4 regions of the Vibrio apostichopi genome follow, and region 2 is predicted to be linked to each of the others. Evidence: predicted binding sites of a transcription regulator. Region 2 holds the regulator's gene; each other region holds the start of a gene.
What was found. Region 2 encodes PurR, which represses purine synthesis genes. Its sites were predicted from a motif close to TNANGNAAACGTTTNCNTNA; they were not measured.
Positions count from the first base shown of each region.

Region 1: glpX (class II fructose-bisphosphatase) is a predicted target of PurR. The motif match lies at 1,613-1,632, and genes of this name have one in related genera.
Region 3: folD (bifunctional methylenetetrahydrofolate dehydrogenase/methenyltetrahydrofolate cyclohydrolase FolD) is a predicted target of PurR. The motif match lies at 2,224-2,243, and genes of this name have one in related genera.
Region 4: purE (5-(carboxyamino)imidazole ribonucleotide mutase) is a predicted target of PurR. The motif match lies at 2,353-2,372, and genes of this name have one in related genera.

Region 1 covers NZ_AP028067.1:3,511,193-3,515,957, forward strand. Annotated here, with positions in the region: gene QUF19_RS15775 (1,4-dihydroxy-2-naphthoate polyprenyltransferase) at 1-383, shown strand, start outside; gene rraA (ribonuclease E activity regulator RraA) at 457-975, shown strand; gene zapB (cell division protein ZapB) at 1,125-1,367, opposite strand; gene glpX (class II fructose-bisphosphatase) at 1,692-2,699, shown strand; gene QUF19_RS15795 (helix-turn-helix transcriptional regulator) at 2,862-3,482, shown strand; gene QUF19_RS15800 (DUF3135 domain-containing protein) at 3,585-3,932, shown strand; gene QUF19_RS15805 (DUF805 domain-containing protein) at 4,024-4,446, opposite strand; gene QUF19_RS15810 (5-carboxymethyl-2-hydroxymuconate Delta-isomerase) at 4,533-4,765, opposite strand, start outside.
Region 2 covers NZ_AP028067.1:2,491,536-2,496,300, reverse strand. Annotated here, with positions in the region: gene QUF19_RS11085 (TfoX/Sxy family DNA transformation protein) at 107-697, opposite strand; cyclic di-GMP riboswitch class I at 825-910, opposite strand; gene purR (HTH-type transcriptional repressor PurR) at 1,081-2,085, opposite strand; gene torD (molecular chaperone TorD) at 2,403-3,050, opposite strand; gene torR (two-component system response regulator TorR) at 3,339-4,052, shown strand; gene elyC (envelope biogenesis factor ElyC) at 4,248-4,765, opposite strand, start outside.
Region 3 covers NZ_AP028067.1:2,777,978-2,782,742, forward strand. Annotated here, with positions in the region: gene aroC (chorismate synthase) at 1-1,026, opposite strand, end outside; gene QUF19_RS12340 (GNAT family N-acetyltransferase) at 1,417-1,920, shown strand; tRNA gene QUF19_RS12345 (tRNA-Arg) at 2,034-2,110, opposite strand; gene folD (bifunctional methylenetetrahydrofolate dehydrogenase/methenyltetrahydrofolate cyclohydrolase FolD) at 2,322-3,179, shown strand; gene QUF19_RS12355 (cation:proton antiporter) at 3,350-4,765, opposite strand, start outside.
Region 4 covers NZ_AP028067.1:3,740,944-3,745,708, forward strand. Annotated here, with positions in the region: gene aroE (shikimate dehydrogenase) at 1-675, opposite strand, end outside; gene hemF (oxygen-dependent coproporphyrinogen oxidase) at 753-1,670, opposite strand; gene tsaC (L-threonylcarbamoyladenylate synthase type 1 TsaC) at 1,690-2,247, opposite strand; gene purE (5-(carboxyamino)imidazole ribonucleotide mutase) at 2,443-2,928, shown strand; gene QUF19_RS16850 (5-(carboxyamino)imidazole ribonucleotide synthase) at 2,934-4,064, shown strand; gene QUF19_RS16855 (DNA topoisomerase family protein) at 4,154-4,723, opposite strand; gene QUF19_RS16860 (DUF494 family protein) at 4,736-4,765, opposite strand, start outside.

The DNA of each region.
Region 1 (4,765 bases), 1.0 Mb from region 2:
TCCTTCCAGCGCTAGGCTGTGGACTAATGGCAGTTGCCGTTCTCAACATCAACAACATGCGTGATATTGAAAACGACAGCGAATGTGGCAAGCGCACCATGGCCGTTCGCCTAGGGCAACGTAAAGCTAAGCAGTACCATTTCGCGTTACTCGGTTTGGCACTTGCGTCTTTCGCCATCTACCTACTGATTCAAGAAAAACCGGTCTGGATTAGCCTGCCGTTTTTACTCAGCATTATTATTGTGTACAAGCATGGCAAGGCCGTTTGGGAAACCGAAAAACCGGCTCAGATTGCACCAATGATGCCCGTTATTGTGAAATGTTCACTGGTGACTAATCTACTGTTTGCAGGGGTTGTCGTAGCTCAAACTCTATTGAGTTAATTAAGACTAATCATTGCAAAGGGATCAAGCACCGATATACTCAAAGTAAGCTCATTGTTCAAAAGGTATGCTAATGGAATACAACACTTCAGCACTGTGCGACATATATTTGGATCAAGTTGATGTCGTGGAGCCAATGTTCAGTAATTTCGGTGGACGAGCGTCATTCGCCGGACAGATCTCGACGATAAAATGTTTTGAAGACAACGCATTAATTCGGTCTGTATTAGAACAAGATGGTCTGGGGCGGGTGTTGTTGATCGATGGTGGCGGCTCACTGAGAAAAGCGCTGATCGATGCTGAAATAGCCCTGCTTGCCGAAGACAATGAGTGGGAAGGTATTGTGGTTTACGGCTGCGTACGCGAAGTCGATGAGCTCGAAGACATGAACCTTGGTATTCAGGCTTTGGCCTCTATTCCCGTTGGTGCGAGCCAAGAAGGTGTTGGCGAATTAGACGTACCGGTCAACTTTGGCAGCGTAACTTTCTTGCCGGAAGATTACCTCTACGCAGACAACACGGGCATCATTCTTTCTGCTGAGCCTTTGGATGTTGAACTTGATTTGGATGTTGAAGAAGAAGAGCCAGAGTAACGATTCGAACGAATCACACCCAAGCTAACATTCGCAAACCAACACTTTGTAAATTAGTACGTTGCAACTTAGCACTGTGAAAATTAGAACAACAAACAAAAACGCCCGCTACTCAGTAGCGGGCGTTTTTTTTAAATCTGAAGAGTTGATTACTCTACGTCATCCATTTTACCTAGAAGGTTACGGATGCGATCTTGCCATGCAGAGTGCTCTTCCTGCATTTGCTGAGTTTTTTGCTCTAGGTCGTGACGGCTTGCTTTTAGCTCACCAGCTTCTGTTGCTAGTGCTTCTTTCTCTTCTTTAAGCTCTTCCACTTCCATTTGAAGAAGTGCAATTGTATCTACTGCTGTTTGAATTTTTGCTTCTAGCTGCTCTAGTACTTCAAAAGACATTCTGGCCTACCTTTAAGTTATCCGTTTGATGGTGAAGGTCTACTCCACTTATTTCCCCATTCTACTCAGCAGAGCAAGGATAAACACTCTATATATTCGATATTTTGCGCCATTCGATGAAAAAAACAGCGCTTTTTACCGAATATTGACGTGAATTATTACTACCACGTCAACAGACTGATTATTTTGATGAATATTACCTGTTTTCACCTGCAAATTGATCGAGAGCAATCCCCAAAAAACAAAAAGGCAAACGTTTCCTTTGGGATATGGTAAAATTCGCCGCGAAATTTCTATTCCCCCTTTGAAAATTTTGGAGTCCGCATGAAACGCGATTTAGCAATGTCATTCTCTCGTGTCACTGAAGGTGCAGCACTAGCTGGTTACAAGTGGCTTGGCCGCGGCGATAAAAACGCTGCAGATGGCGCTGCTGTAGAAGTAATGCGTAGCCTACTGAACAAAACCGAAATTAGCGGTGAGATCGTTATTGGCGAAGGTGAAATCGATGATGCACCTATGCTATACATCGGCGAAAACGTCGGTATTGGCGGTGATGCTGTAGATATCGCCGTTGACCCAATTGAAGGGACACGCATGACAGCAATGGGCCAATCAAATGCATTGGCTGTCTTGGCTGCAGGTGAGAAAGGTAGCTTCCTTAAAGCGCCTGACATGTACATGGAAAAATTAGTTGTTGGCCCTGGCGCAAAAGGCGCGATTGACCTAGAACTGCCACTGACAGAAAACCTAGAAAACATTGCGAAAGCACTAGGTAAAACACTCGATACACTAGTCGTAACCACTCTTGCTAAGCCACGTCATGATCAAGTGATTGCCGACATGCAGGCGATGGGCGTTCGTGTATTCGCAGTGCCAGACGGTGATGTAGCTGCTTCTATCTTAACGTGTATGCCGGACAGCGAAGTCGACGTAATGTACTGCATCGGCGGCGCACCTGAAGGTGTCGTTTCGGCGGCGGTTATTCGCGCACTCGACGGCGACATGCACGCACGTCTACTACCTCGTCATGAGGTAAAAGGCGATACAGAAGAGAACCGCAAACACGGTGAGCTTGAATTAGAGCGCTGTGCTGAAATGGGCGTAACGGCGGGTATCGTGTTGAAGATGGAAGACATGGCTCGTAGCGACAACGTTGTATTCTCTGCAACGGGTATTACTAAGGGTGACCTGCTAGAAGGCATCACTCGTACAGGCAATATCGCAACCACAGAAACACTGCTTATCCGTGGCCGCTGTCGTACTATTCGTCGCATCAAGTCGATTCACTACCTAGAGCGTAAAGACCCAGAAGTGATTGGTCACATCCTGTAAACCTAAACTAGGTTCAACAGAACACGCGAAGGCTGATACCAAGTATCAGCCTTTTGTTTTATTGGCCATCAATAACCCGTGCATTTCACCTACGCCATAGTAAATGGTTTGCTTTATAAACACCTTGCCTCATAATAGTAAGGTTCATTAGGTAGAGATAGTATGAAAACAAGCGACAAAATCTTACAGACCATTAAGCGTCAAGGCGCGGTAACCGCGAAACAACTGTCAGAAGAATTTGGCATGACGACAATGGGTGCCAGACAGCACCTACAAAGTTTGGAAGATGACGGTATTCTTGCGTTTCATGACGTCAAAGTAAAAGTAGGTCGCCCAACTCGTCATTGGTCACTGACTCAACAAGGTCATGGTCAATTTTCAGATCGACACGGTGAGCTCACGATTCAAGTGATAGATGCTGTCGAGAATCTGTTTGGTAAAGAGGGGCTAGCTAAAGTGGCCGCTGAACGTGAACAACACACGTTAAAGCAATACCAAACCGCCCTGTCTGGCTGCGACAACCTACTGAGTAAACTTGAAAAGCTAACCCAACTTCGAGAAGAAGAAGGGTATATGGCTGAACTTCAAGATCAAGGCGATCACTACATCTTGATCGAAAACCACTGCCCTATCTGTAAGGCTGCGACTCGCTGCCCTAGCCTGTGCCAATCAGAACTCAATGTTTTCAAAGAATTACTCAAAGACGAATGTCATGTGAGCCGCACTGAGCACATCATTACTGGCGAACGTCGTTGTACTTATACCCTAACGCCTAGCCACTAATACTGTCTCAATATTGAGAAAATAAAAATAGAACAAAATTTGTACAGATTTCTTTCTTAAGCTTAAAGCATATGAAACATGCTTAGTGCTAAGGAAGGAATGATGGGACATCCACAGCCAGATCAAAAACTGCCCCCCTTTGACGAACTTGTCCAACTCGCGAAAAGCGATCCGAAAGCATTCAATCAATTCAAACATGAGATGTGCGAACAGATGATTTGTTCAGCATCAGAAACCATGCAAGACAGGCTTCGTGCCCAACAGAGCCACATCGATTTAGTGGTTAGTCGTTGTAAAAACCCGCATCACACCAATGTCGTTTTGATGCAAGAATTAAGCTGCCAAGTGTGTAAGTTCCAAGACGCTCTACAAGGTCGTTGCGGCTTTGAAGAATCTCAGCCTGAAAATGTTGTGCCTTTTAGACCCAATACAGAACCCAAAATGTATTAAAGCGATACGAATTAAAAGCAGAAAAGTGAGCTATCTTAAAAACAAAAAAAGGAGCGCAATGCTCCCTTTTTACTGATGAATCATCCAATATTTATACTGGATCTTCGCCGTAGTCGTTACGACCTTCTGTGCCTTTCAATAAGCCACATTCAATCAGAATCCACAAGCCACACACTAATGCTGCAGCCGTTGCCGCCATATGAATAGGCGATACCGACTCTGTCGTGGTCGCAGCCATTGGTGAAGCAAGGCGACCTAGCACGAGTGGCACATTCAGCAATAGCCAGTGGTTCGACTTGTTACGGTCGTGCCAGCGCTTAGCCGTGACTGCAAGATCTGGGATAACCAGCATCAGTAGGAAGATCGGTAACAGGATGTAAGAATATGCAGGGAACAAAACCGAGATACCAGAAGCAAAACCCGTAATCGCTATGTAGTAGAAAATATTCCAAATCCAGTAAGTCTTACGACCAATTCTCCCCTTGAAAGAGAGCAGTAAATCTTTCATCGACATCTTAAATACTCAAAAAATTAATACGCTACCAAAAAGTTAGCAGCAAATAGTCAGTTAATCACTTTTAGTTAGTTGATTATTTTTAGCTAGTTAATCACTTTCTGAAAGCAACTTTTATCCATATCTCGTATGTTGACCGTTAGGCTACGGATATGGCTTGCCTGTTCTTGTAGGGTTTGCATCAACAAACGCGACAATTCTCTTTTCTGTTCTTCGGTACGCCCTGCAAGTAACTCGAAGCTAATATGAACAAAATCCACATTGTCTTCTTCATCACCGACCAACCAGTTATGACAGCGCAGTGAACGAGACTTCACAG
Region 2 (4,765 bases):
CAATTTCATGTTGGAAATGTGTCAACCATATTTAGGACGGTACAACTTTTATAAAAAAAGCCGCAAGAATGCGGCTTAGTTATGTAGATAGTTTGAACTGACAATATTAATTGACGCGACTGATAAGCTCTTCACGACGTTGCTGCGGTATTACAGACCAATGAGTACCATTGATCGCACCTTCAAGCGCCCAAAGCAGCTCAATGCTGACTGAGGAAGCATGCGATTCCTTGATGGCGTTAAATGCGTTTACAGAGCCAGATTCATATAAACATTCTACGGAATCGATCCCCGCCTTTTTCAACATACGCTCGGTAGCCAGTCGAAGGTTAGGGAGGTCCTTTAGTCGAGTTGGCTTAGCAGAAGACTGCTCAGCTTTCTCTTCTTTAGCAAAACCCAGAGACGTCGTAGCAAGTTGCAAGATTTTTTCTTGGTCTTGCCACAAACCTTCCGGCAATGCGAAATACTTAGTGACGACAGGGAAACCACGTTTTTTGTAGACGTATGGTTGAAACCCTTGTTGCTCGAATTGCTTTGTTGTGTCTTTGTCCGCTCTTATGTGCAGCTGGTCATTTACAACCAGAGCAAACATAGTGTCATCAGCAAAAAGCCCGAATCCACCAAACATTGAGCGTGATTTTATTTTTCCTAGGGGCTCAAATAATTTCATTGAGTCCTTTAGTATCGGTTTATCCATGTTATTTATCTCGGTGTATTTGAACTACGCCACCAAATAAGCAGGTCCGAGAGATTAGCAAAATGTTGCAATTAAATTGTCAATAAGCCGTAAATTACTAAATTGTTAGTAACTACTGCATTTTGCCATCGGTAACCCCGCTACCATACCAACGAGTGGTTTAGGCCGGAAGCTTTGCGTCTCACTCTTTCGAGTGGTTTGCCCTGTGCGTGACTGACTTAATAGAATAAAGTTTTTGTTGAATGAGGCTCACACCTGATATTTCAAAATGTGATGTTGCTTCAATTAATGATCTTGGTGTTATGCAACTGGGTTTATTTTGGCTGCTTATAAAAAAAGCGCACCCAAAGGTGCGCTTAATGAAATTAAACTCGATTTATCAATTAATTTAACGTTTTAACTGTGCTTCGTTCAACAATTTCAGGATGCATTTCGAAGACACGTTTTTCATGATCTTTATCTTTAATGCGTTCCAATAAAATTTCGAATGCATTTTTACCAACACGACGTTTAGGTTGGTGAACCGTCGTCAATGGTGGAGAGAAGTATTCTGCAAGTTCAATGTTGTCGTAACCGATAACCGAAATATCTTCAGGAATACGAATGCCTTGCTGTTGCAGGCGACTCATTAGGCCAAGTGCCATTGTGTCGTTAAAACAGAACACAGCGGTAGGGCGATCTTCCATCTGAGCAATTTTATCAGCCGCAAGTACAGCGGTATCACACTCAAAGTTACCTTCAATGATGAGCTTTTCGTCGGTTGTGACCTTCGCTTCATTGAGTGCGCGTTTGTAACCCGCGATGCGTTCTACACATGCTGCTTTGTCTAAGTGGCCACTTAAACAAGCAATCTTTGTGTGACCACGTTCTAGCAGGTACTTAGTTGCTAGGTAGCCGCCTTCTTCAGAGTTATCGATGATTTTATCAGCCTGAGAGGTTTCAGGCCCCCAATCCATGACAACTTTTGGGATATCTGCATGGCGATCTAACATGCCACGAAGTTCTTCTGTTAAGTCAGAACACATAACCAAGATGCCATCTACACGTTTTTCTGCAAGCATTCGAATGTAGTCACGTTGCTTCTCATAGATACCACCCGTGTTACACAGAATCAAAGTGTAACCTTGACGGTAGCAGTAGCTTTCAACACCATCGATCACTTCAGAGAAGAAGAGGTTTGTTGATTGAGTCACTAGCATGCCGATAGTGCGTGTTGAATTGCATTTCAAGCTACGAGCAACAGCACTTGGCGCGTAGTTTAATTCGTCAACGGCTTTGTTTACTTTCTCTTGAGTCGCTTCTGCAACAAAACGCGTTTTGTTGATTACGTGAGAAACGGTGGTAGTTGATACGCCTGCTAAGCGAGCGACATCTTTTATCGTGGCCATGGTTTTATCCTATTAGAAGCTACTTTCCCAAAGTACGGAATAAAGTAGCCGTTAAGCTACCTAACTAAGAGCTTAAATTTGTAGGGCTCTTTGGGGTATTAAAGTGCTAAAAAACAAAAAACCGCTATTGAGCGGCTTGTCTTAACACCGAAATGCTCTGAACTTAAATAAGCATAGCATTTCGTGAATGTTTCATATTTTATCGTTTGCGGTCACAATTTTAGACTGACTAGAAATTACTCGCAATAAAATTCACCCAGAAATCTGGGTGAATTGTCACATTTTATTGAATTTGTTTACTTAATCATCAGCGAATCTTATTCACCCGCTAAATACTGAGTGTCCAGATTACAGAAGGCAACGAGAAGAGAGGCAACCGATGCATAGAAACCGAATGAATCGATCTCACGACATCTAGCGTTGAACTTTGGTACCCAAGTAAGAAGTTGTTGTTCAATAAACTGTTGTTGAACAGCGAACGATTTTTCTAATTCTTCTTCAAGCTCAGTTTCATTTGAACGGATGATGAGATTACCAAGGAAATCAAGTTCGATAGCAATGTGGTCGGCTGGTTCTTTTAGATCTTGGTTTACCACCAAGTTGTGCTTAGCCATGATGTCTTCCATGTCTTTGGCTGGCTTGTCGTTTAACAGACCCGTTTCGCCGATATACATTGAAGCGTAAGGTAGAGCACCATGTTTATCTGTCTTTAAGAATAGATCGCAGAAGTCAGCAGACAGTTCTAGTTGGGCATCTTCACGTGTTTGTAGACGGTTCAATGCGTCTACCAGTTTATCAATCGCAGGCTTAAGTGTTTCGTTTTCGCCTAAACCAGTCAGAAAAGAACGAATCTCAACAGAGTGGTAGTGATCGAGTTCTTCTTGTGTGAGCTCTTTAGCGAACAAGCTTGATAGCCACCAGTATATTTCAGCTCTTTGTTCGTTGAATGCTTTCGTATCTTTCATTTCATAGATCCTGATTTAGTCTTGTGATGTTTATATACCCAAGCATCGTGAAGTCATTTGGGCATAAGCACACCAAGGCTCAATAACAAGGTTATTTGCTAAACGCAAAGTGACTCGTTAGTCGTAATGCCTATATTGAATTGCGATGGACGATAAATAGCAAGGTTTTAGATTGTCTTGTATCAAAAAAGATTCATGTTTCTCGCTTTTATCTGCTGTACCACTAGAATTGTTACTAGTTATGAATAGAATGGTTACTGAAACTATTAAATAAGAAAAGTGGTGTAGATGAGCTATCACGTATTAGTCGTAGAAGATGATGTGGTAACCCGCAGTAAGCTGGTTGGATATTTCCAGAACGAAGGTTACACAGTGAGTGAAGCGGAAAGCGGCGCTCAAATGAGAAACGTGTTGGAAGAAAACAACGTTGACCTCATTATGCTAGACATCAACTTACCAGGCGAAGATGGATTGATGCTAACTCGCGAATTACGCAGTCAATCGGACATTGGGATTATTTTAGTTACTGGACGCACGGATAGCATCGACAAAATTGTAGGCCTAGAAATGGGCGCAGACGATTATGTTACTAAACCCTTCGAACTTCGCGAGTTATTAGTTCGAGTTAAAAACTTACTTTGGCGTATTGCTGCTGCTCGTAAAACAGCGGTTGGTGCGACAGTTGAAGCAGAAGACGAATCTGTGGTTCGTTTTGGTGAGTGGACGTTTGATATCCCTCGTCGTGCTTTAAGTAAAAACGGTGAGCCAGTTAAGCTGACTAAAGCAGAATATGAGCTGCTCGTTGCGCTTTCTTCTTACCCTAACCAAGTGTTAAGTCGTGAACGTATTTTGAACATGATCAGCCACCGAGTGGATGCTCCAAATGACCGAACCATCGACGTGTTAATCCGTCGCATGCGTGCGAAGATGGAGTTTGACCCTAAGAACCCACAAATCTTTGTGACGGTTCACGGTGAAGGTTACATGTTTGCTGGAGACTGATTCCCTTTAGGAGTTCTAGTCAGCAACAAAATTTGAACGTAAAAAAGCCGAGACATCATTGATGTCTCGGCTTTTTATTTGCGTTTCATTTTATAGCTTATAGCTTATAGCTTTCTTGACGATTCATGAGTAACTCGAAAGCCGTTACGTGAAAGCAGTGACACTAAAGCAGCTATTTGAAATCAATAACTCTCATTAAGACTGCGCTGCAGAAGCTACACCATCGTCTTCTTCTAAAATAGAAGGTTCAGGGATAACGACAGGTTCTTCGATATTGTCATTACTAGTGTCTAGCCAATCACGTAGGCTCTGCCAAACCAATCCCATCGTTTCGTGCCAGTAACGTTCTGTCTGTTCAAGATAGAGCGCTTTAGGCATGTACTTATTCCAAGGTTCAACAATGCCTTCTTGTGCAAGGTAGTTAGTTGGTGCGGGTAATGGCTTCATGCCTGCCGCATGGAACTCATTCAGGGCGCGAGTCATGTGGCTCGCCGATGTTACTAACACCATCTTTTTATTTTTAACGAATGCGGCCGCTTGGCGCGCTTCTTCCCACGTGTCTTTAGCGGTTTCAAGCAGAATGATGTCAGGTTTTGCTACGCCCAATGCTAACGCTACTTTGGCCATCATTCTTGCGTTGCTCACTTCAGTGCCTGCACCGTAGCCAGACAAAATGAGTTTTGCACCAGGGTAAAGGCGTAGAATACGAATGC
Region 3 (4,765 bases), 290 kb from region 2:
ATCAAGCAAAACAATCGCTAGCATCGCTTCTGCGATAGGCACTGCGCGAATACCAACACATGGATCGTGACGACCTTTCGTGATTAGCTGCGTTGCTTCACCATCTTTAGTGATGGTGTCACCAGGAACAGTAATGCTTGATGTTGGTTTAAGCGCAATGCTTGCCACAATATCTTGGCCAGTAGAGATACCACCTAAGATACCACCAGCGTGGTTACTGCTGAAACCTTCTGGAGTTAATGGATCACGGTGTTCACTACCGCGCTGATTAACGACATCGAAGCCATCACCAATCTCAACACCTTTCACCGCATTGATGCTCATTAGAGCGTGCGCGATGTCTGCATCTAGACGATCAAAGATTGGCTCACCAAGGCCCACAGGCACTTTAGTCGCAACCACTTGAATCTTCGCACCGATCGAGTTGCCTTCTTTTAGCAAGTCACGAATCAGTTGGTCAAATTCCGGTACTTTGTCGGCATCAGGACAGAAGAAAGCGTTGTTTTCAATCTCGTTCCAATCCACTTTATCAATTGAGATATCACCCATTTGAGAAAGGTATGCTTGGATTTCAACACCAAATTCTTGTTTCAGGTATTTCTTCGCAATCGCACCTGCCGCAACACGCATTGCAGTTTCACGAGCAGAAGAGCGACCGCCACCTCGGTAATCACGCACACCGTACTTTTGATGGTAGGTATAATCAGCGTGGCCAGGGCGGAACTTGTCTTTAATTTCGGAATAGTCTTTAGAGCGTTGGTCTGTGTTTTCAATCAATAGACCAATAGAAGTACCCGTAGTTTGGCCTTCAAATACACCGGATAGAATCTTTACTTCATCCGCTTCACGGCGAGCCGTTGTATAACGAGAAGTACCAGGGCGACGACGATCCAAATCTCTTTGAAGGTCTGCTTCGGTAATTTCTAATCCTGGTGGGCACCCATCTACGATACATCCTAGTGCGATACCGTGACTTTCTCCGAACGTAGTCACGCGGAAATGTTGTCCGATACTGTTTCCTGCCATTACTTCCTCTAAATCAGCCATCAATCAGAAGGTTTGATTCCTAAACCAACCAGCTAATAGCTTTACTTGTCTATTCTTCATGAATTCATAGTGGCTTTATTACCAAATGATGTAAACCCCAAAAAACGAACAATTTTAACTTTCTATTACATGAGCCGAATGAAATGAATAACGAAGGAAATGAGTCGCGCATAAAGAGCCGTGTTTTTAGTATGCTCGAAAGGCAAAAAATCAATACCTTTGCCCTTTCCGGTTTATCGCCTTTAAACCAAGTCAGTTATTAAACCAAGTCAGTCATTTTTCCCTCGTAACAAGGCCAGTTAACAAAGGTTAATGAACTCGGTTTAAATACTCTCTATGTTGTAGCCCACAATAATAAGGAGAAGAATAATGATTGAGTGGAGAGTTAAAAAATTTGCGGATCTGTCTGTTCAAGAGCTCTATGATTTCTTGCAACAAAGAGTCGACATTTTTATCGTCGATATGAATACGCCATACAGCGATTTGGATAGCAAAGATAACCACCCAGAGACTTATCACGTCATGGGCTATGAGAACGAACGCCTTGTCGCTTATAGCCGAATTATGGCTCAGAAGCTGGGATACCCAATTGATGTTCTTCCTCTGCTGGATTCTGATGCGAATGATGTGTGTATCGGACGAGTGATCGTAGCAAAGGATTATCGAGGTAAACAGATTGGTAACCAGCTGATGCAAGTGAGCTTTGATGCAACCCGCGAGGTGTACCCTGACTGTTCAATTTTTATTTCGGCACAAGCACATCTCAAAGACTACTATGGTAAATTCGGCTTCGACGTTGTTACCGAAAGTTACTTGGAAGACAGGTGCAGTATGTTAGGTCTTAGATATACCCCACAGCTTGTTGCAGTTTAGCAAAAGCCGAAAGACGGAGACATCTAAATGCAAAACATGGTATTGATCGATTAAGTCGTTCTGAAATGCAAAAAACCCGACAACTCAGAGAGTTATCGGGTTTCTTTAAATAGTGGTACGCCCTGAAGGATTCGAACCTTCGACCACCTCCTTAGAAGGGAGGTGCTCTATCCAGCTGAGCTAAGGGCGCGCTACAGGAAAGGATTATACGAATTCGAATCAGTAAAGCAACGGCTTTGTGTAACATTCTGATCCAAGTGAGTAAAAAAAGGGCAATGAGATTATAAGTGTTGGAAAATAGACCAAAGCAAACGTTTGCTTGATGGTAATCAAAAAGATTTTCTGGAATAATGCGCCCAAAACATCAGCCACTAACTTGAATATCAATACTAAGGAAATTCATGACTGCTCAAAATATTGATGGAAAGCTAATTTCTCAAACCGTTCGCTCTGAAGTTGCGGCACGTGTAAAGGCTCGTACAGAAGCTGGATTGCGCGCTCCGGGCCTAGCGGTAGTTTTAGTGGGTGAAGACCCTGCCTCTCAGGTTTACGTTGGAAGTAAGCGTAAAGCGTGTCAAGAAGTAGGCTTCGTTTCAAAGTCTTTTGATTTACCAGCGACGGCGACAGAAAATGATCTGCTAACGCTCGTCGACCAATTAAATGAAGACCCTGAGATTGATGGCATCCTAGTTCAACTGCCTTTGCCTGCTGGTATTGATACCACTCACGTTCTTGAGCGCATCACGCCAGAGAAAGACGTTGATGGCTTCCACCCTTACAACGTAGGCCGTTTGGCTCAACGTATGCCTAAGCTACGCTCTTGTACGCCTAAAGGTATCATCACGCTGCTTGACCGTTACAACATCGATTTACGCGGCAAGCACGCGGTTGTTGTTGGCGCATCAAACATCGTAGGCCGCCCAATGACTCTAGAGCTTCTTCTAGCAGGTTGCACGACAACAACATGCCACCGCTTCACCAAAGACCTTGAAGGTCATGTACGTCAAGCAGATGTTGTTGTGGTAGCCGTTGGTAAGCCTAACTTCATTCCTGGTGCTTGGATTAAGAAAGGCGCAGTTGTGGTCGATGTAGGTATCAACCGTTTGGAATCTGGCAAGCTCGTTGGTGATGTTGAATATGATGTCGCGAAAGAGAGCGCAAGCTTCATCACACCCGTTCCGGGTGGTGTTGGTCCAATGACAGTAGCGAGCCTAATCGAGAACACAATGATTGCTTGTGAGCAGTTTCACTCGAAGTAATTTGCGAACGACAGTCTCGGTAACAATACCGTTGGCATGAATTGCCTCGCCCTAGAGTAAAATAAGCTAGAGCAAAATTAGAAAGCCGCAGCGTGAAAACGTTGCGGCTTTTTTGATACTGAGCCATTCATTTTTGATACACAGCGACTCGATTTTATACAGAGCACTCTCTACTTATCTGGAGTGTCAACTCTTTCATTTTGATCCGAAGGTGGCAATAAACTGATGATCGCACACTCCGTTGATATGAGTTTTTCCAAATCAGAACCTTGTGTCACTAAACGGAAGTCACCCCCAGTAATCACACCCAATGGAATCGCTTTAGGATATAGCGCGTTAAACTCATTAAGGTCAAATGCTTCGGTCAAACCCGTGCTCTTAATTTGGCTACCTTGAGCCATCAAGGAGTTAAGCTTGGAATAGGTAATTCCTTCCGAAAACAGACTTCTGTTGCCATCTCGGCTCACTGAGTGCCTTTCGTGTTTAGTCTCTGTCGATTCAAGCTCAAACACCTTATTTTCACCGAACTCATCTTGATAATGCATGCTGACTAATGGGTTGGTTTGACGATAAGGCGAGACGATCATCGCGAGCCCTATCCCATCCAATTCCAAATTGTTTTCCGCATGGCTTGAGGCTGGGTTACCAAAATAGACATTCAAGTTATCCATACGCGCCAAACGAATGCTTTCCCAGTTGGTATCAGCAAGCACACTGTTGATGTTGTGTGTCGCCAGCACCTTGGCAAACTGTCTTGCAAAATGAGTCGCGCCAAAGAAGATAACCCCTTGCGCTTTCTCTTGCGTCACACCCAACCTTCTTGCCCACCAACTTGCGGTAAGGCTCTGAATAACAACCGTACCGATGATGACCAAGAACACCATTGGCACCAGTAAATCTGCCCCTTCAATCAATTGCTTCTCTTGAAGTTTGATAGCAAACAGAGAAGAAACCGCAGCCGCGACGATCCCGCGAGGCGCCATCCAGCTTAAAAACCATTTATCTGCCGAGGTAAGATCCGTGCCGATCCCACTGATCCACACACTCAGCGGGCGAGCCACCAGCATAACGACCGCTAATAAGCCAATACCGCCCCAACCTATCGAGAGGAAAGTTCCTGAATCGAGTCGACTCGCCAGTAAGATAAACAAGGCAGAAATGAGTAACACGGTTAAGGTCTCTTTGAACTCAATAATATCTTCAAGATCCAAGCCTTTCACGTTGGCAAGCCAAATCCCCATGATGGTCACGGTTAATAAGCCAGATTCTTCACTTAAGTCATTAGAAAAAGAGAACGCCGCCAGCATTAGCGTCAGGACTGCCACGTTCCGCAAATAGTGCGGAACCCAATGCCCTTGCAGCATTTTGGCAATCAAATAGCCACCGATGATCCCCAAGCCTAAACCGATGGCCAGAGTCAGCCCTAAGGCCGACAGGACATGGCCCGTAGGATCGGCTGAAGAGACAATGTATTCGTAAACGAGAACAGCAAACAGAGCGCCAATCGGGTCAATCACTATCCCTTCCCAGCGCAAGATACTGCCTAACGAAGATTTGGGTTGAATGCTGCGCAGCATGGGAACAAT
Region 4 (4,765 bases), 1.2 Mb from region 2:
TACTGTGGTTCCAGATCCGTAAACCATGTCATAAACGGAACTATTCGAATTGAAGATAACCTCAGAAATTTCAGGGAGCTGACCACTTAAACCAGACGAGGTCGAATTAATGATGACATCAAACCCTTCATTAACATCGCTTAACCCCATTCCTTTTATGTTTCCATGTGAAGAAAACATCTCAGCCAAAAGTTGAGCCTTTGAACTGGTTCGATTAGCGACTACCAACTGCTGTGGCTTTTGGTCGAGTAGAGGTTGAATCACTCCTCGAGCAGCACCACCAGCACCAAGCAGAAGAACGCGAGCCCCTTCTAGGACTACTTGATGTTGAAGAAGATCTTGAACTAAACCTTCACCATCGGTGTTATCACCAATAATATCTCCATCATCGAGCTTCTTCAGTGTGTTTACAGCACCTGCTAGTTCAGCTCTTTCAGTCAGGCGATTAGCGAACTGATAAGCATCTTCTTTAAATGGCGCTGTGACATTACACCCTCTACCACCTTCACTAAAAAACGCTTGGGCAGCAGTGATGAATTCACCTTGTTCTGGCTGAAGTGCTGTATAGGTAAGTTGTTGGCTGGTTTGGCGAGCAAATAATGTATGAATGAATGGCGATTTGCTTTGCCCAATAGGATTACCGAAAACGGCATAACGATCTACTTGCTGTGTCATATCCTTACCTAACAGAAATAATAAAAAGGGTCATCTATGTAGATGACCCTATCACTATCCCTATAAGGAAGGAAGAACTACCAAACTCGAGGTTTGAGGTAGTCACTATAAAGCAGAGCTTCTGGTGAGCCCGCTTGCGGTTCATAGCGATATTCCCAACGAGCCAACGGCGGCATCGACATCAATATAGACTCTGTGCGCCCACCGCTTTGCAGACCAAATAAGGTACCACGGTCGTAAACTAGGTTGAATTCAACATAGCGGCCACGACGATAAAGTTGGAAGTCACGCTCGCGCTCACCGTAAGACGTATCTTTTCGTCGTTCTACAATTGGTAGATAGGCGGCTGCAAAGCCTTCACCGACAGCCTGCATATAAGCAAAGCTCTTATAGAAACCCCACTCATTCAGATCATCAAAGAACAGACCACCAACACCACGTGTTTCGTCTCGGTGAGGCAAATAGAAGTACTTGTCACACCATTCCTTGTGTTCTTGATAAACGTCATCACCAAATGGTGCACACAGGTCTTTAGCGGTTTGATGCCAAGATTGGCAATCTTCATCGAAAGGATAGAATGGAGTTAAATCAAAACCACCACCGAACCACCAGATAGGGTCTTCCCCTTCCTTTTCAGCAATAAAGAAGCGTACGTTGGCGTGTGAGGTTGGGATATAAGGGTTTTTAGGGTGGATAACTAACGACACACCCATCGCTTCAAACTTTCGTCCGGCTAACTCAGGACGGTGAGCGGTTGCAGAGGCAGGCATCGCTTTACCAGCGACGTGAGAGAAGTTAACTCCACCCTGTTCAAATAAAGCACCATTGGTCATCACGCGAGTACGACCACCGCCACCTAGACGATCGCCAGGTTCTCGCTCCCATGCATCTTCTTCAAACAACGCTACACCATCAGCCTGCTCAAGCTGCTGGCAAATCGAATCTTGTAGGCTCAGTAAAAACTGCTTTACTGCTTCTTTATCAATTGCTGACATCTTACTTCCTTTGCAGGGTTTAACCCTGTCTTAATATTTTCGACGTTTTTGCATCTCTAATTTCGCTTGGCTTCTCACGGCCACCCGTTTGACCTTCTAGAATCGCGACTAAGTGTTGACCCAGTTGCTGTTGAACTTCTTCAGTCGTCATACAAGGCGGCTCGCCAGTCAGGTTGGCACTGGTAGAGGTTAACGGCTTGCCGAACTCATTACACATTCTTTGAACCAAAGGGTGATCCGTCACTCGTACCGCGATGGAATCAAACTGGCCGCTGACCCAATCAGTTACTTTGCTACTGGTTGGCATGATCCAAGTGACCGGACCCGGCCATGTTGCTTTCACTGTCGCTAACTGTGCTTCAGTCAGTTGGCTTTCGTCAATATAAGGCAACAATTGCTCGTAACTTGCTGCTATTAAGATCAACCCTTTCTCCATCGGTCGCTGTTTTAAGTCGAGCAATTTCTTAATGGCTTGTGGATTATCGGGATCACAACCGACCCCAAAAACGCCTTCAGTCGGGTAAGCAATGACTTCACCTTGCTGTAATGCCTGCAATGTATGTTGAAAGTTATCCACGGGTTGCCTCATTAATTCTGTTATCGAATTCGCTAAGTGTACAAATTATCATTCACTGTGACTAAAGCTATTTGTTTATAAAATGTATCAATTAACAACTTAGACTGACGCAAACGTTTTCCTTAAGCAATTTTACCCGTATAATGCGCGCAAAATATCTAATCACTAATTAAATCGTACCTGAAGGAGTTTGAGATGACTGTCGGTATTATCATGGGTTCTAAATCTGATTGGCCAACAATGAAGCTAGCTGCAGAAATGTTGGATCAGTTTGGCGTGGCGTACGAAACAAAAGTGGTTTCTGCTCACCGTACACCTCAGTTGCTAGCAGACTACGCAACCAGTGCGAAAGAGCGCGGTATTAAAGTGATTATTGCTGGTGCTGGCGGTGCAGCTCACCTCCCGGGCATGGCGGCTGCTTTCACAAGCGTCCCAGTTCTTGGTGTTCCTGTTCAGTCTAAAGCACTGAAAGGCATGGACTCGCTACTTTCTATCGTACAGATGCCAAAAGGTATCGCGGTAGGTACTCTTGCTATAGGTGAAGCTGGCGCTGCTAACGCTGGTATCCTAGCCGCTCAAATCATTGGTACACACAATGAAGAAGTAATGGCGAAAGTAGAAGCGTTCCGCTCTGAGCAAACAGAAACGGTTCTTGCTAATCCAAACCCTGCAGAGGACTAATTCCCATGCATGTTCTTGTGTTAGGCGCGGGCCAACTTGCTCGCATGATGTCCCTAGCTGGGGCACCGCTGAATATTGAAATTTCTGCTTTTGATGTTGGCAGCAAAAATATTGTTCACCCATTAACGCAAGCAATTCTAGGCAACGGCTTAGACAATGCGATTGAGCGTGCGGACGTCATTACTGCAGAGTTCGAACACATCCCTTACGATGTACTTGAAGTGTGTGAGCGCAGCGGTAAGTTCTTACCGACAACAGAAGCAATCAAAGCTGGCGGTGACCGTCGTCTTGAAAAAGCCCTGTTAGACGAAGCGAACGTGAAGAATGCTAAGTACTACGTGATTAACTCTCGCGAAGACTTTGACGCTGCAATTGCTCACGTTGGCTTACCAATGGTGTTGAAGAGCACACTTGGCGGCTACGATGGCAAAGGTCAATGGCGCTTAAAGACATTAGACAATGTTGACGCGACTTGGGCAGAAATGGCTGAGTGCATTGCCGCGACCGACAACCAAGCGATTGTGGCTGAAGAGTTCGTTCCGTTTGACCGTGAAGTATCACTGGTTGGTGCTCGTGGCGCCAATGGTGAGATTCAGGTGTACCCACTGGCTGAAAATGTTCACACCGACGGCGTGTTGAGCTTATCGACAGCGATTGATGACATTGAACTGCAAGAGCAAGCGAAAGCCATGTTCACTGCCATTGCTGAACGTTTAGATTACGTTGGCGTGCTAGCACTTGAGTTCTTTGACGTTCAAGGTTCACTGCTTGTTAATGAGATTGCACCACGTGTTCATAACTCGGGCCACTGGACGCAGCAAGGCGCAGAGACTTGTCAGTTTGAAAACCACCTGCGTGCAGTGTGTGGTATGCCACTAGGTAGCACTAAACTGATTCGTCCAACCGCAATGATCAACATTCTTGGTGAAGATACTCTTCCTGAAGCAATTCTTGCTCAAGGTGGTTGTCATGTTCATTGGTATGGTAAAGAGAAGCGTGCAGATCGTAAGATGGGCCACATTAACGTGAGCGCTGATTACAACGCAGAACTGCAAAGAACATTATGTTCACTAGCAGATATTCTCGATAAAAAAGCCTACCCTGCTGTCCATGAGTTTGCTGAGCAGATGAAGTAAGCCCTACATTGGCTTATTGATATAAAAGGTTCATTGGATACAAAAACGGCGCTCAGTGAGCGCTGTTTTTTTGTAGCTATAATATCGAGTTATTGAGATTGAATGTGATGACACTTGCGATCAGCACATTGTTTCTTGGTACCACTGGCTGTTTTCTTCTCAAGTAACAACGGGAACTGGCACTCTTCACAACGACCTATAACTGGTGGTTGGTTAACTGCGAACTTACACTTAGGGTAGTTATCACACGCATAGAAGGTTTTGCCATAGCGAGATTTACGCTCAACCAAATGACCTCTGCCACACTCCGGGCAAGCAACCAGTGGCTGCTCTTCAGGTTGTTCTTTTGGTTGGTCCAAAGATTCGATGTGATTACACTCTGGATAGCTGCTACAGCCAATAAACATCCCAAAGCGACCTTGTCTTAGTACCAATTCATTTTGGCATTTAGGACACGGTACACCCAACTCTTTCACCACGTGACCATCGTTTTGATGCAAAGGCTTGATGTAATCACAGCTCGGATACTGCTTACAGCCTAAAAATGGGCCGTGCTTACCATGGCGAAGCTGAAGCTCTCCACCACACTGTGGACATGGTTCATGCTCTAATGCATGTTCATGTGCTGAAAAAAGCTGATTATCAATCTTACTACTCATGACAAGCCTGTATTAATGCAAGATACCTTGCTCTTTGGTGTA